One region of the Clostridium sulfidigenes genome, then DNA from elsewhere that is predicted to be linked to it. Evidence: riboswitches for the same ligand, from Rfam matches in the RefSeq annotation. Region 1 holds a riboswitch; each other region holds the start of a gene.
What was found. Region 1 has a riboswitch for S-adenosylmethionine ahead of metK (methionine adenosyltransferase). Riboswitches for the same ligand answer to the same signal wherever they lie in the genome.

Region 1 (5,746 bases):
CAAAACTCCCTCTTCCCAAGCTCTTTTATTTAACTCCCTTAAAATATTTTTACATCTATCCATATCCTCAGTTTCACTATTGCAAAGAAAAATAACCTCTTCTCGCTCTGCCATAGATCTTCTATTTATCTTACTAGATATATAAACCAAATCCTTATAATTAAAGTTATCATTATCTGCAAAAAAAATCATAATATTCAAAGGATGCACTCCATAATAGTTCTCATTATAATTATTAGTAACCAATATACCATACTCTGCTAGTAAAAATTTAGACAGTTCCTTCTTGTCACTCTCTCCTGTTATATCTTTAAATATATTTTTTGTAAGCTTATGGTCTATATTAGAAAGATAATTATAAACCTTATGAGTTCTCTCATCATCTGGAGTATATATTAAAACCTTCTTATTAGTATTTATTGACCACTCTAGGTATTCATATACGCTCATAGGTATTTCTTCTTCTATATTTACTCTAGTTACCATAACCCTAGGTTCAGCAATAGGAACTTGTTTATCTTTTCTTAAATTATATAATATTAACTCATTATGAAAAATTGGTTCCGTGGAATAACTAATCATAGTTCCATAGTTATTACATAGATACTCCATTAGCTTATTTATAGATTCATTGCTATATATAGGCCTAGAATTTATTTCATCATATATAATAAAGTCAAATTTCTCCTTTAAGTATAAGGCTCTGCTGTGGGTACATATATTAACTTTACCTGTATATGCTATATCATTCTCACCTTCAATAGAATTTATAAAAATTTTATTAATCAATCCTAATATCTTTACCTCTTCTATATCTGTATTTATTATATATAATATCTTTTTACTTTCTTTAAAACACCAGTTAAATACCTTATTAAAAATTTGTTTTTTATTATTTAATGCAGAAATTATATTTATTTTATGCAACTTCTTTTTAGCACCATCTAATATGGTATCTTCTATAGATTTCTTTGATGCCTCCACTATCTCTCTATTGGTTTTTATAAATGACATAAAATCGCTCCTACCTACATATGAATTATCTCTCTTATTCTCCATTTAAGTCCTGAATATCTCTCAAAACTTCTATTGTTATCTTTCATAAATTCAACCACTTTAGAATTACCTACCAATACAACTAACTTCTTAGCCCTGGTTATTCCAGTGTAAAGCAAATTTCTGTTCATCAGTAGCGGTGGTCCCATAAACATAGGCATAATAACTACAGGAAATTCACTTCCTTGGCTCTTATGGATAGTAACTGCATAAGCTAAAGTTATTTCATCTAAGTCGCTTTCCTCATATTCTACGATTTTATCATCTTCAAAGCATACAGTAATCTTATCCTCATCCTCACTAATTTCTGTTATATACCCAACATCTCCATTAAATACACCCTTACCTTCTTCACTGGAATTATTTTTGCTCCACTTTAGAGTATAGTTATTTTTAATTTGCATAACCTTATCTCCTACTCTAAAAATCATATCTTTAATCTCAACTTCATCCTTATCTTTACTTTTAGGATTTAACACTTGCTGAAGTTGTATATTTAAATTATCTATTCCCATAATTCCCTTACGCATAGGTGATAATACCTGTATATCTCTAACACTATCCCATTCCACATTAAACTTAGGAAGTCTCGTTTTCACTAATCCAATGATTTTTTCTAACATCACTTCACTATCTGCAGCTCTTTCAAGATAGAAATCACTATTTTTGGTATTTAAAATAGGCATCTTGCCTTCATTTATTAAGTGGGCATTTTGTACTATCATACTTTCTTGACCTTGTCTAAATATCTCATTAAGTCTTACAACTTTTACTGCATCGCTTTCTATGATATCCCTAAGAACATTTCCTGGTCCCACTGATGGTAGCTGATCCACATCTCCTACTATTATTAGTCTAGTTCCCACTTGCATTGCTTTTAAAAGAGCATTCATAAGACTTATATCTACCATAGAGGCTTCATCCACTATTAAAACATCACACTCTATGGCAGATGTTTCATTTTCTATTTCATCTACCTCTTCTTCACTATAGCTTCCTATTTCCAAAAGTCTATGGATAGTTTTTGCTTCTCTACCTGTAGCTTCAGCCATCCTTTTTGCTGCTCTTCCTGTAGGTGCAGCCATAAATACCTTAAGTCCTAAACTCTCAAAAATACTTACAATACAATTTATAATTGTTGTCTTTCCTGTTCCGGGTCCCCCTGTTATAACCTCTATTCCATTAAAAAAAGCACCCTCTATAGCTTCTTTTTGAGAATTGGCTAATTTAATATTTGCTTTACTTTCAAAGTCATTAATTTTCTCATTTACATTTAAACTTAACTTATCATAATTAGTAGTGGCTAGTTCTACTATTTTACGTGTTACAGACATCTCTAGATAAAGATAGGACATACTATATACCGCATCTATATTATCTACTACCTCTACCTTAATCTTTCCATCAATTATCAGCTCATAAACTCCTTCATCAAATTTCTCACTGTTTATCTCCAGAAGTTTCATTCCCTTATCCCTTAATCTATCCATAGGTATAAAGGTATTTCCTATAGTACAAAATTCATTAATTATATATATAACTCCACTTTTTATTCTAAATAGAGAGTCCTTCTCTATGCCCAAGCTCTTAGCTATGGAATCCGCTGTTCTAAACCCAATTCCACTTATGTATTCTGTTAATATATATGGATTATCCTTAACTATATTTATGCAGTTAACTCCAAACTTCTTGTAAATCTTCATGGCCATATTAACAGTTATGCCGTAACTTTGAAAGAAAATAATAATATCCTTAGTAACCCTCTGCTCTAAATAAGATTTCATAATGGTATTTATTCTCTTTTTACCTATGCCAGGAATCTCTTCAAGCTTTTCTATATTACTATCTAATATTTTTATTGTATCTTCTCCAAAAAATTCTACTATTTTTTTTGCTGTAACCTTTCCTATACCTTCAATGACTCCACTAGCTAAATATTTTTCGATGCCACTAGTAGTTGTAGGTATTATTTCATGTATGCTTTCTATTTTAAACTGCTTACCAAACTTAGGATGAACAGTCCACTCCCCTTGAACACTATATTCTTGGGATTCATTTATAAATGGTATTGTGCCAACAATGGTGACAACTTCCTTATCACACCTTAGTTTACATATTGTATACCCATTATCATCATTTCTAAATACAACTGTTTCAACTATCCCTTCAATGGTTATCATAAAATCTCTCCTAATACCTATTATTATCTATCTATAACTATTATTATACCAAATTATATCTCATATATATTAACAATATAATAAGATTTAGTAATATGACTCAGTTTAAAGTAAAAATAATTATCCTTGTTAAACCTCATACACCATATACACTTAATTATAACCTTTTAAACCAAACTCCACTCAGTACCTTCGCTGAGTAAATGATTCATTCCAAATCATAGATTTGGATTATCTACTTAAAAAATCCACACTAACAAATCATATTGTTAATGTGGATTCTTATTGGTAAATATATATCTTTAATTACTTATATATATTTCTTTATTTCTTCAACCTTATTTAATTGCTCCCATGGTAGGTTCAAGTCATTTCTTCCAAAGTGACCATAAGCAGCAGTTTGTTTATATATAGGTCTTCTTAAATCTAATTCTTTTATAATAGATGATGGTCTTAAGTCAAAAACTTTATTAACTATATCTACTATCTTATCTTCTGAAAGTTTTCCAGTTCCAAAAGTATCAATTTGTATAGATACTGGTCTAGCAACACCAATAGCATATGCAAGTTGTATTTCTAGCTTATCAGCAACACCAGCAGCTACTAGGTTTTTAGCTACCCATCTTGATGCATAAGCAGCAGATCTATCTACCTTTGTTGGGTCTTTTCCTGAGAAAGCTCCACCACCATGTCTACCAGATCCACCATAGGTATCTACTATTATTTTTCTACCTGTAAGACCTGAGTCTCCTTGAGGTCCACCAATAACAAATCTACCTGTAGGATTTATATAGTATTTTGTGCTTGCATCTAATAAATCAGCAGGTACTATCGGAGCTATAACATGCTCTTTTAAATCCTTCTCGATTTGTTCTCTTGTAACATCTGGACAATGCTGAGTTGAAATTACTATAGTATCTATTCTAACTGGCTTATTGTCTTCATACTCTACAGTTACTTGAGTTTTTCCATCTGGTCTTAAGTAAGATAAAGTTCCATTTTTTCTTACTTCTGCTAGTCTTCTTGATAATTTATGAGCCATAGATATTGGAAGAGGCATATATTCTTCAGTTTCATTTGTAGCAAATCCGAACATCATACCTTGGTCTCCAGCACCCGTAGCCTCATCATTGTTCATTTGACCTGCTTTACTTTCTAAAGCTTCATCAACTCCCATAGCAATATCACCTGATTGCTCATCTATAGATGTTAATACTGAGCATGTATTGCAATCAAATCCATATTTTGCTCTATTGTATCCAATCTCTTCAACTGTATTTCTAACAACCTTTTGGAAGTCTACATAGCAGTTTGTACTTATTTCTCCCATTACAAGAACCATTCCTGTAGTAGTTGCAGTTTCACAAGCTACCCTAGCATTGGGATCTTTTTCTAATATGGCATCTAGTATTGAATCAGATATCTGATCACACATTTTATCTGGATGTCCTTCAGTTACTGATTCTGACGTAAATAATCTTCTCATTGAATTTTCCTCCTTAAGTATTTAAATATTACCGACACTTAAAATTAAAACCTCTTCTTATCAGACAAGAAGAGGTTAGTATATTTCAAACTAAACTTTCTTATCTTGCAGAAAATACTGCAGGAATTGGCACCATTGCTTTTAATAGCCGGTTGCTGGGTTTCATTGGGCCTTTGTCCCTCCACCACTCTTGATAAGAGTTATATTATTAATTTATACATAGATAATAGCATAGGGAAATTTAACTGTCAACACACTTATCTATTAATATAAATAATTAATATTTACCATTATAATAACTTTCTATATGCCATTAAATATATTTTAAACTTAATAAAAAGATTTATTCAATTATTATAAAATACTTATTCAATTCTTATTTTATATTTTATTAAAAATAAAATAAGACACTAAGTAAACTTAGTGTCTTATATGGTGGAGGAGGACGGATTCGAACCATCGAAACGAAACGTAACAGATTTACAGTCTGCCCCCTTTGGCCACTCGGGAACTCCTCCATTTATGGAGCTGGCAATAGGAATCGAACCTACAACCTGCTGATTACAAATCAGCTGCTCTACCGTTGAGCCATGCCAGCATATTATATAATTTTGAAATTTAATGAATTATAATTCATTATGGTGGTCGCAACAGGGATCGAACCTGTGACCCCCTGCTTGTAAGGCAGGTGCTCTCCCAGCTGAGCTATGCGACCTTATATGGTGGAGGAGGACGGATTCGAACCATCGAAACGAAACGTAACAGATTTACAGTCTGCCCCCTTTGGCCACTCGGGAACTCCTCCACTTATGGAGCTGGCAATAGGAATCGAACCTACAACCTGCTGATTACAAATCAGCTGCTCTACCGTTGAGCCATGCCAGCATATTATATAATTTGTGCAGTTTAATGAATTTAAATTCACTATGGTGGTCGCAACAGGGATCGAACCTGTGACCCCCTGCTTGTAAGGCAGGTGCTCTCCCAGCTGAGCTATGCGACCTTATATGGTGGAGGAGGACGG
Region 2 (5,746 bases), on a different contig from region 1:
TATTAGGTATATTATCTATATGTTCATTTATAATATATCCTCATTTAAACTCCTATGATGAAAAGAAGTTAGCCATGGAAATGGAACAGGGGGTTAATGGCACAATTGAATTTATAAATAGCTGTAAGATGTATGCAAGAAATAATTATGATAATAGGAAACTCTTTAGATTAGTTATCCAAAGTAGAGAATTAAACCTATATCATGGAACTGTAAAAGTACACAGTTATCTATTACCAGATTCACTAAGGATACATATATCTAATGATGCTAGTATAACTATACCATTAGATATTGACGGAAATACATCTTTGGGAAGGTCTATAAATATATATGATCCAGAGGGACGTAGAGAAGTTATAACCATAAAGGTAGGAACAGATTATGTTAGTAAGCAAAAATAAAGGAATTACACTGTTAGAAACTATAATAAGCATGTTAATCATATCTACTATTCTCATAGGAGCACTTACTTTTTACGGTGTAATGGGAAGATGTGAAGAAGAAGAGCAAAAGGAAATGAAGGCCACTTTTCAGATAGATGCAGTTAAAAAGCTTATTTTATGCAATATGGATTATGGTGATATTAAAGAAGATATAGTTGGAAAAACTAGATTCATAAATACTAGTGATTTATCAGAAGAAGCTATAGGTAGTATAAATATAAAATATATTATAAATGATGAAGTAAAACAATACCCAATTATAATTTTAACGGGAACTGAAGAAACTGGTAAAGAAATTATAAAAATAGAGGTTTTATATAGGTTTCAAGATGGAAAGGAAATAAATTATGTATTTTACAAGGGTAATTATGAGAAAAGCTAAAGGTGTTACTATATTAGAATTAATAGCGGCTTTAAGCATTTCCTCCTTAATAATTACAGTTATTATTAGCAGTTATAGTATTTGGATGAAAAGCTATAAGGAACGAGTGTATTATTCTAGTGAAATTACAGGGATTTATGAAGCACTTATGTATATAGAGAATTATGTTAATTATAGAGGTGAAGGATGTTTTTTAAAAGAGGGGGATATAATTATACCTACATCTGTAGGAGAAAGTTATGTTTCTTTAGATGGGAATGAACTTAGGTTTTTTTTCAAGAATAAACATGGAGTAGGCCACACCAATCAGCCTCTTTTATATGATGTGAGAGAATTTAAAGTTAGGCAAAATGGTAAGGTTCTATTCATTAAAATAGTTACGAATAAAGGAATTAGTGGAGAGAGAGCAATTGGTAAAATATAAAACAGGGTTAAGCAAGTATAGAAAAATTCATAGGGGATGGATATTAACTTATGTGGTAATTGTAGGAATGATTATTTCCCTAACTATATGTTATTCTATGAAATCCTTTATAAATAGAAATTCTTATATTAAAAATTATGTGGAATATAACTTGAAAGAAAATAAGGACCATAGCTATAAGGAGCACTTAATAGCTAGTTTTAATAGTTATGTACTAGATAATATAGAAACTATAAATGCAGATACTCCAGATAAATACTTTGAAAGGAAGGCTGGTGAAAAACTAATCACCTATGATAATAGTTATATAACCTATGATTTAAGTAATAAGTATTTTCAAATCAATGGATTAAATAGAGTTTATAGGTTCGTTATAGATATTAATGGTAGCAAAATTAAATATATTTTTAAGGGGAATTTAGTACAGTAGAAGGGAGAGTTATGAAGAAAAGGTGTACGATTGAAATAAGTGAAGAAGAAATAAAGTTTGTAAAAGAAAAGATTAAAGATTTAAAAAAGGATAAGAATTTTTACTGCACATATTGCTGTAAGAAAAATTATAAAGACACTGATGTAGCAGTTGAGGAAAATTTAAGAAAGCTTAATTTGGACATAATTTTAGAGGGAGAAGAGATATTTGTACATAATATTTTTGTGCCTAAAGTAAATAAAAATAAACTAGATTTAATTGTTAAAAATCAAGTAATAAAAATTTTTTATGATATAGAAAATATAATATTTAACTATGAAATTATTAGGAATAAAAGAGGAAAATTAGAGGTAGCCATATACTGCATAAATGTAAAGGATTCACTTTTAATGAATCGAGAATTGTTTTTAGGAGCAAATATAAACTTTGTAATACCTATACAACAGTTATATACAAATAAATACAACAAAAAGATAAAAAATGGAGAATTCACTTTAATAATATATAAAAATAAGTATGTTTATATCATTGAAGTAGAAAATGGAACTATAAGAGCAAATAGAGTTATAAATGGAAGTAAAGAAAATGTAAATATAGAAATCTTAGCATTTTTGAGAGAGATTAGTGGAGAAGAACATAATAATAAGGGAATTTACATCATTACAAATGAGAAAAGGGAAAAGGTTAAGATTGCTAATTTATATGAGATGAAAAGGAGTTTTCCTGTAAATTCTTAATTTATGAAAGGGAGGGAGACAATGAAAGAAGGATATTATCCTCAATGGTATATAGAGAGTTTAAGGTATATCTATAAGAAAAATATAATAAGGACTTTGATATATTTCTCTATATTATTTATAATTATTTCCATGGGAATATTAGGGAATCATTATAAGAGATTAAATATTGTAGGTAAAGTGCAATATAACAAAAACATAGAATTAAATAATGACAGAAAAAGTATTACAACCTTTGCATATAACTATATTTATGAAATAATTTCAAAGGAAGAGCTTGAGATAAATTCTATGAATATAGATGATAATAATATAGGATTTAATATAAAGATTAAAGATAAGGAAGATTATTCAATGTGTATTAAAATTTTAGAAGAAAAGTTTTCAATAGTTGAAGTTTCATCTATTCTTCAAGAGAAGGAAGAGCTATATTTTACAGCTAAGGTAAAGATTAATGGATACTAGAAAATATAAGTTAATTAATATTACTATAGTTATAGCAACTATAATACTCTTAATAGCCTATGGTAAAACACAAATAAATTTAAATAATGCTAAAAATCATAGAAATTTAGTTGTAAGTAACCTTGTAGAAGAAAATAAAAAGGAAGAGTTTAAACTTGGAGAATTTTTAAATAGATTAAGAAGTTATAATGATATTTCTTTAAATAACATTGTTGTTTATGACTCTTGGGGTGAAGTAACTATCAAGTGTAAGGGGGATTTTACTACTTTTAAAAATTTACTTAGTGATTTAGGTAAGATGGATGAAATAAAAGAAATTAACTCTTTGGTGGTGGAAGAAGATATTTGCACCTTTATTCTTGTATTCAAAAAAATCTAAAAATTTTAGTATTTTTATGTTGACTATTTATTTATTGTTATGTATAATTAGTGCCAAGGTAAAAGTAAATATTGTCTTATCACGAGTGGTGGAGGGACTGGCCCTTTGAAACCCAGCAACCTGTGTATATATATTGAATCATATATCTTTATATGTGCGTCATGGTGCTAAATCCTGCAGCTTTTTTGAGCTGGAAGATAAGAGAATGAATTGGCATGCATGAAGTTTTATGCACTAGAGATTTATTCTCTAGTGCTTTTATTTTTACCCAAAATAATTAAATCTAGATTTAAAGTAAATAGGATATCTACAGTAAAGGACGGTGCTAGATGATGATAGAGGTATCACATATCAATAAGAGCTTTGAGAGTTTAAAAGTTCTAAAGAATGTATCATTTACCATAGAAGAGGGACAAGTATATGGAATCATAGGTCACAGTGGAGCTGGAAAATCTACCATGTTAAGATGTATAAATGGACTAGAAGGTTATGATGAAGGTAGTTTGAAAGTTATGGGAAAAGAAGTTTCCTCTATGACAGAAAGAGATATTAGAGAGTTTAGAAAAAATGTTGGAATGATATTTCAAAATTTTAACTTACTTAAAAGGTCTAATGTATATAATAATGTTGCATTACCATTACAACTATGGGGATATGATAAAGAGTATATAGAAAAAAAGGTAGAAGAATTGTTGAAAATTGTTGGATTATCCCACAAGATAAAGTCTATGCCTAAAGAGTTAAGTGGTGGAGAAAAGCAAAGAGTAGCAATTGCAAGAGCTTTAGCTTTAGAACCTAAAATATTACTCTGTGATGAAGCAACCTCAGCACTGGATCCTAAAACTACAAAGGATATATTAGAGCTGTTATCTAAAATTAATAAAGAAATGGGGATTACCATAGTAATGGTTACCCATCAGATGGAAGTAGTAAAGTCTATATGCCAGCGAATAGTGCTTGTAGAAGGTGGAGAAGTTAAAGCTGAAGGAAATGTAGATGAACTGTTCTTAAGACCAGGATATTCTCTAAGAAAATTCTTAGGAGAAGAAGAAGAAATTTTATTTCAAGATGGAGTCAATATTAAGATATATTTTCCGGCAAATAAAAGTGAAAATTCATTTATAACCAACATGGCTAGAGATTTGAATGTAAATTTTTCTATTGTGTGGGGCAAGTTAGAAAGATTTAGAGAAAATGTATTGGGATCATTAGTCATAAGAGTTGATGAACAGTGGAAGGAAGTTGTTACTAGTTACTTAGAAAAGAATAAATTCCAATGGGAGGTGTTATAGTTATGACAGCAGAAGCAATTATAGGGATCCTTAGTAGTGCACTAATAGAAACTTTAATAATGGTAGTGATATCTACGATCTTTGCAGTAATTATTGGTATGGTTTTAGCCATAGCTTTAATACTAACAACCAAAGAAGGTCCAATGGAAAATAAATATATATATAAAATATTAGATGGGGTTATAAATATTTTAAGAAGTTTACCTTTCGTAATATTGATGGTGGTAGTAGTTCCTGTTACTAGAGTTATTGTAGGTAAATCCATAGGAACTACAGCGGCCATAGTACCTTTGACTATAGCTGCAGCTCCTTTTGTTGCAAGAATTATTGAAACTTCTTTAAAAGAAGTAGATAAAGGAGTTATAGAAGCAGCTCAATCCTTAGGAGCTACTAAGACTCAAATAATATTTAAAATAATGATAAAAGAAGCATTACCATCTATTGCGTCAGGTCTTACTTTAACTATTATAAGCATTATAGGCTATTCTGCCATGGCTGGATCTATTGGTGGAGGCGGTCTTGGAGCAGCAGCTATAACCTATGGATATAATAGATTTAATACTCCAATTATGATATTTACAGTGGTAGTTTTAATTATATTTGTTCAACTTATTCAAAGCTTAGGAAACTACATATATAAGAAACTAAGCTAGTATTCAAAATTTAAGTTTAGAAATTTATAATCAAGGAGGAATATATACATGAAAAAATCAGTAAAGAAATTATTAAGTTTAACGTTAACATTAGCTTTAGGGGTGACTTTAGTAGGCTGTGGTTCTAAGGGAAAAGCAGGCTCAGAGGCTAAGGGTGAAGATAAGGTTATAGCTATAGGAGTATCTCCAGAGCCTCATAAAGCTATAGTGGAAAATGCTATAAAGCCACTATTGGAGAATGAAGGATATAAAGTAGAAGTAGTAGAGTTTTCAGATTATGTACTACCTAATACTGCCCTTGAAGAAGGTGAAATAGATGCAAATTATTTTCAGCATGTACCTTTTTTAGAAGCTACAGTAAAGGAAAAATCTTATGATCTTTCTTATACAACAAAGGTACACCTAGAACCAATGGGAGTATATTCAGAAAAATTAGATGATATAGGGGCTATTAAAGATGGTGCGGAAATAGCAATTCCTAATGATCCATCTAATGGAGCAAGAGCTTTAAAACTTTTAGCTAAAAATGGAGTAATTG
Region 3 (5,746 bases), on a different contig from region 1:
TGCCAAAAAGGCAGGCCTATCCTTTAACTCAATCTCATAGGATTCCATACTGTTTATTGTTTCAACAATTTCTTCCCCTGATAAAGAAATCCATGGCTCTTTAAAAATTGTAGCCTTGGGATTTATTAAACTTATTTTCCCAATAATCTCTTCAACTTCACTATCCACTAGATTCTCAAAATGACTTAAAAAAATCATCTGAGCATTTTCTATTTGATCTAAATAAAAACTTCCAAAGTTCTCACTGTAATCATTGAAGGAATCTACATCTACAATGGTAATAACATCCCTAATCTTTATATTTAAGGTTGAATTTAAGGAAACTCTATTACAAACCTTTAGTATATCTGATAAACTACCTACACCAGAAGGCTCAATAAATATATTATCTGGTTTATACTCTAAGACTAACTCTTCTAAGGCTTTATTAAAATTTTCTGTAACAGTACAACAAATACACCCAGAATAAATCTCCTTAATTGGAAGACTATGTTGTATTAAATCCCCATCAATGCCAATATTGCCAAATTCGTTTTCAATTAAAGCATTGCTTCCTTGCATATTTGGAATTACTTTATTTAAAAAGGTTGTCTTTCCACACCCTAAAAATCCCGAAATAATATTTATGTTAGTACCCATAATTCCCCTCCATACATCAATACTCTTAATTATAGCTTTTACACTTAAGGCAGTCTAATTTGAATTTCAAATAGAAAGTTGCCATTTAATTGAATTTACCTATACATTAAATTTCATTATATTTCCAGTTGTAACTTTAATATGGGAATTAATCACATGGATTTCTTTGATATATTGTGGTTATCCAGTACAAAATTAAAAATATGTTTACAAAAGAACAAGAAAAATGACACCATAAAAAGCCCCCTCTCAAACATAAGCCTGAGAGGGGACAATATCACAACTTCATAGTTATTGTGCCATACCCTTTTCATCATCTTTCTTTTTATTTTTAATAAATCCCTTTAGGTAGTTTTTATTGTAATATAAATATTCTATAATCTTATAAACTGCCTCCACTAAAACTAATCCAGCCAACAAATCTATAATCACATGTTGTTTTACAAATTGAGTTGAGATTATAATTAACCATCCAACTATATTAAATCCAATCTTATATTTTGTTGGCATATTTTTAAGCTTATTTATTCCCTTTAAAACTGAAAAAGTTGCTGCTACATGAATACTAGGAAAACAATTATAGGGGTTGTCCCTACTATATATAAACTTTACAAAATTGCATAGCAAATCATCATGGATTATTATTGGCCTTGGAACATAGGTTTGAAAATTTAGATAAATTATAAGACAAATACAATTAACTATATTTAAAGTCAAAAGTGAAATGAAATATCTTTCCTCATCACAATAACACATTATTATAAGTGAGATTATTAAATTTGGCATATACATCATATATGGAATAATGAATACACTTACAAAAGGAATTAAATCATCTATATCTGTATATACGGAATGTAATTTGGGATTTTGATAATTATTTATAAAAAAATAGCATATACTAATTATTCCTATGGAAAATATCCATAAATATGGTTTTATAGTCTTCACATTATATTTTTCTAGTAACCATTTCATAAATTTCACCTTCATACGAGAATATTATATATTAATATTATATTATTTGTAAATTTTTATCTACGTTAACATTTATAATTAATCAAAAATTTAAATATAATTTTTTATATCTACTACACAAAGCTATTACTTTTTCGTATTTGATCACTCCCTAAAGGAAAAATCCCTCAGACCGTAGTCTGAGGGAACATTAAGATACTTCTATTTAACAGCAACAGCTTCAAATGTAACGACTTGCTCAGAATTTGATGGATACTGACCAAATTTATAATCTGAAGAAATCACAATATTTTTAAATCCTATACTTTCAAGTATTAATCTAAACTCTTCTACTCCATACCATCTCAATGGGAAACGCTCTAATTCAGTTTGTAAAAGTACCCCTTCACGCCACTTTTCATATCTCCCATGGGAAATGGTATATTGATTTATATAGTCAACCTCTACAATTTTATTTTCTAATGTGATTATATCTCCATTAGTGCAGTCCCAAGTTTTTGTGGAAACTGTACCTGTTGAAATATCTGTTTGCAAAAATATATCAACAATTAGTCTACCACCATTAGACAAATGCCTATAAAAGTTTTGTAATGCTTTTATTGAATCTTCTCTATTATGTAGTAGAAGGAATGTTCCCGTTGGCACTATAATAGCATCATATTTTGTATCTTGTGAAAAAGACTCCATCTTACCTTTAAAAAGTTTAGGATTCAAACCTCTTTCTTTACAATTATGCTCACATATATTTAACATATCTTTTGAAATATCAAATGCATCCACATTTAATCCTTTTTCTAAAAGCGGAATTAATATACGCCCCGTTCCTGTTGCAGGTTCAAGAATAGGTCCTTTGCAAGACTCTAATCTATTCATGTAAAATTCTACATCTCCAAAAGAATGCCCTATAGGCTTATCCATATCATATACTTCTGAAGATAATCTACCATAATAACTTAACATCATTTATCACCTTTCTTCCTTGATTTATCATAAATACTTATTTGGGGACATACTATACAATGACCTTGTACTAATAATATTTTCGATTCCTTACTATAATTCAATGTCACCTCTAACTGCCCCGTTCTAATAAGTTAATCTTATTATAACAACAACCTTTAAAGAAAACTGTTCCTGTTTTGCTAAGTATTTATAATAAAATATGATTTCAAGTGAATAATGTTATAGCTTCTCTTTGATTTTTAGTTTTAAATAAGGTATAAATACAATTGCTATAAGGGCACTTATCCCCATTAAATATGGATAATAAAGATATTTCATTATGATAAATGGTGACAATTTAGCTAATGCTGATGCTGATAAAAGTTGTGCACCATAAGGAATAATTCCTTGGGACACACAAGAAAACATATCTAATATACCCGCTACTCTTTTAGGTTCAATATCATATTGATTAGATATATCTTTAGCTATAGGTCCTACAGTAACTATAGCTATAGTGTTGTTAGCTGTACATATATCAACTAAACTAACTAATGTGGCAATTCCAAATTCAGCTCCTATTTTACTGTTAACTCTTTTTGTAATAAATCCTAGTATAAACTCAATTCCTCCATTGAATTTTATAATTTCAACCATTCCACCAATTATCACTGAAATTATTACAAGCTCAGACATTCCCCCAATTCCTTTACCTATGGCCTGCAGTAGACCTATTATATCAAAGGCTCCCGTAAATATTCCTATGCTTCCTGCAAATAAGATTCCACCAACTAGCACCAATAGCACATTAACCCCTAAAAGTGCCGCAAGTAATACTCCTACATAAGGTAAAACTTTAACTAAACTATATGAATAATCCCCTACTACCTTAGAATCTTGCCCCAATGTTATAAAAGTAAATATTAAAGTTGTTATTATTGCTGCTGGCAATACAACTGTAAAATTCATTCTAAATTTATCTCTCATCTCACAGCCTTGAGTCCTTGTAGCTGCTATAGTTGTATCAGAAATCATAGAAAGGTTGTCCCCAAACATTGATCCACCAACAACAGCTCCAACCACTAAAGCTATAGGTATACCTGTCTTAGCCGCAATTCCAGTAGCTATAGGAACTAAGGCTACTATTGTTCCCATGGATGTACCTATAGATATTGCTATAAAACATGCAATTATAAAAACTCCAGCTACTAGTATGTTACTTGGTAAAAATGTTAGCCCTAAATTAACAGTAGATTCTACAGCTCCCATAGTTTTAGCAACCTCTGCAAAAGCCCCTGCCAATATAAATATCAGACACATTAAAATGATGTTTGGTTCTCCTGCTCCCTTGCAAAATACATCTAACTTTTTATCTAGTGATACTTTTCTATTCATAAATAATGCTACTAATGCTGCTAATAAAAATGGTACAGTTACAGGCATAGCATAAAAGTCCTTTGTAACTAATGATATCCCCATAAAAACTGCTATAAAAATAAATAATGGTAACAAAGCAATAGCACTGCCCTTTTTCAAGTTATCTTTCATTTTTTCCTCCTTAGTTAATTAATGTTTTAATTTTTTGTATAAGATTTAGTGATCTTAGGCATCTGAAAATAAAAAACTTCTTGCCTTACCTAAAAGATAATGCAAGAAGTTATGTTCTTCCAATTCTTATCTTCCAGGTTAATCCTGCTGGATTTAGCACCATAAAGTTTAAAATAACTACCTTTGGTTGCCGGGCTTCATAGGGCCAGTCCCTCTGCCTCTCTTGATAAGATACTATATTATATTTTTAAATTCTTTATAAGAATAGCATTGGTTTATTATTATGTCAATATAATTAATCAAAAGCATTTTTATCCATGTTTTATCAAATAAACCCTCAGTTTCTTTTTCTATTTATTTATGAATAACAGCCTTGCCATATTATATATTTAGTGTACCTTTATTTTACCTACCATGTCTTCCGAAATTTCACCATTGAATTTTCATTATGTTAATGTATTGAACCATGCAGTGTGTAGCAATGCGATACCTTCTCGTATCTGTTGTTCATTCAGTAAACTGTATCCTACAAATATAATGTTTCGGGGGCAATCATTCCTATCATTCCAAAATGGAATCATAGAATATACTTTGACTCCGACTTTTTCTGCCTGTTTAATAAGCCAATCTTGTTCTTCACCACCCGGGAACTCCAAAACGAAATGCACCCCTGACCCACGACCATGTAATATTACTTTTTTGCCAAACATTTTCGTCGCTTCCTGCATAAATATATCATGACACCTTTTGTAGGCGATGCACATTTTTCGAATATGACGCTCATAATTTCCCTCTCTCATATATGTAGCTAAAACACGTTGCGTTAACCATGATACAGGAGAACTATGAGAACAGAATAAACTATGATACCTCTTTAGCAAGCGTACTGGCAACACCATATAGTTCACCCTCAGAGAAGGGGAAAGAGACTTTGAAAAAGTTCCGATATAAATAGTACGATCTTCGGCATCTAAAGAGTGAAGTGCTGGCACTGGATTGGCATCATATCTGAGTTCGCTGTCATAATCATCCTCAATGATATAAGCATCGTTAACATTTGCCCAATTAAGGAGCTCCTTACGCTGAACAATTGACATTACAGTTCCATAAGGGAATTGATGGGAAGGTGTTACATAAGCAGCACATGCATTAGAGCAGTGAATTGATGAAAGGATAAGTCCATCTTTACTAGCTGGGATTGCATGCACATTATAATTGTTGTTTATAAATACATCCCTTGCTCCATTATATCCTGGTTCCTCCATTGCAATGATGTTATTTTCTTTACGCAGAAGAGTGCACAAAATATTTAAGGAATATTGTAGCCCACAACCGATGATAATTTGTTCCTTACTACAAACCATACCTCTTGATTTGTACAGGTGTCTTCCGATTTCTTCTCTTAAAAACAGATCACCCTGTTTATCTGGATAATGATTAACTACTTCCTTTTGCGATGATAGGAGAACTTGAGATGTGTATTTTCGCCATAGCTTGAAAGGAAATTGCTCATAAGGAAGTGTACCGTACTGAAAATCATATAGAATTACAGGTTTCTTCAGCTCTGATTTTTGGGTAGATAAGGCATTTATATCTTGCGGAACATAATTTTTCTCCGTAAATTCACTTGAAGTATCCA

Region 2: another riboswitch for S-adenosylmethionine. It lies ahead of ACTNBA_RS06835 (methionine ABC transporter ATP-binding protein); the one in region 1 lies ahead of metK (methionine adenosyltransferase).
Region 3: another riboswitch for S-adenosylmethionine. It lies ahead of ACTNBA_RS12170 (Na+/H+ antiporter NhaC family protein); the one in region 1 lies ahead of metK (methionine adenosyltransferase).

Annotation. Positions count from the first base shown of each region.
Region 1 covers NZ_JBQHQR010000002.1:389,935-395,680, forward strand. Annotated here, with positions in the region: gene ACTNBA_RS03775 (ComF family protein) at 1-19, opposite strand, end outside; gene ACTNBA_RS03780 (hypothetical protein) at 1-1,014, opposite strand, end outside; gene recD2 (SF1B family DNA helicase RecD2) at 1,029-3,236, opposite strand; gene metK (methionine adenosyltransferase) at 3,547-4,722, opposite strand; SAM riboswitch class I at 4,820-4,922, opposite strand; tRNA gene ACTNBA_RS03795 (tRNA-Tyr) at 5,156-5,240, opposite strand; tRNA gene ACTNBA_RS03800 (tRNA-Thr) at 5,246-5,320, opposite strand; tRNA gene ACTNBA_RS03805 (tRNA-Val) at 5,362-5,437, opposite strand; tRNA gene ACTNBA_RS03810 (tRNA-Tyr) at 5,443-5,527, opposite strand; tRNA gene ACTNBA_RS03815 (tRNA-Thr) at 5,533-5,607, opposite strand; tRNA gene ACTNBA_RS03820 (tRNA-Val) at 5,650-5,725, opposite strand.
Region 2 covers NZ_JBQHQR010000004.1:259,546-265,291, reverse strand. Annotated here, with positions in the region: gene ACTNBA_RS06870 (type II secretion system protein) at 1-404, shown strand, start outside; gene ACTNBA_RS06865 (type IV pilus modification PilV family protein) at 385-828, shown strand; gene ACTNBA_RS06860 (hypothetical protein) at 815-1,252, shown strand; gene ACTNBA_RS06855 (hypothetical protein) at 1,239-1,682, shown strand; gene ACTNBA_RS06850 (hypothetical protein) at 1,694-2,419, shown strand; gene ACTNBA_RS06845 (hypothetical protein) at 2,441-2,884, shown strand; gene ACTNBA_RS06840 (hypothetical protein) at 2,874-3,263, shown strand; SAM riboswitch class I at 3,337-3,467, shown strand; gene ACTNBA_RS06835 (methionine ABC transporter ATP-binding protein) at 3,596-4,555, shown strand; gene ACTNBA_RS06830 (methionine ABC transporter permease) at 4,558-5,208, shown strand; gene ACTNBA_RS06825 (MetQ/NlpA family ABC transporter substrate-binding protein) at 5,257-5,746, shown strand, end outside.
Region 3 covers NZ_JBQHQR010000010.1:2,238-7,983, reverse strand. Annotated here, with positions in the region: gene ACTNBA_RS12185 (CobW family GTP-binding protein) at 1-639, opposite strand, end outside; gene ACTNBA_RS12180 (phosphatase PAP2 family protein) at 931-1,617, opposite strand; gene ACTNBA_RS12175 (class I SAM-dependent methyltransferase) at 1,819-2,580, opposite strand; gene ACTNBA_RS12170 (Na+/H+ antiporter NhaC family protein) at 2,800-4,107, opposite strand; SAM riboswitch class I at 4,231-4,340, opposite strand; gene pdxR (MocR-like pyridoxine biosynthesis transcription factor PdxR) at 4,554-5,746, opposite strand, start outside.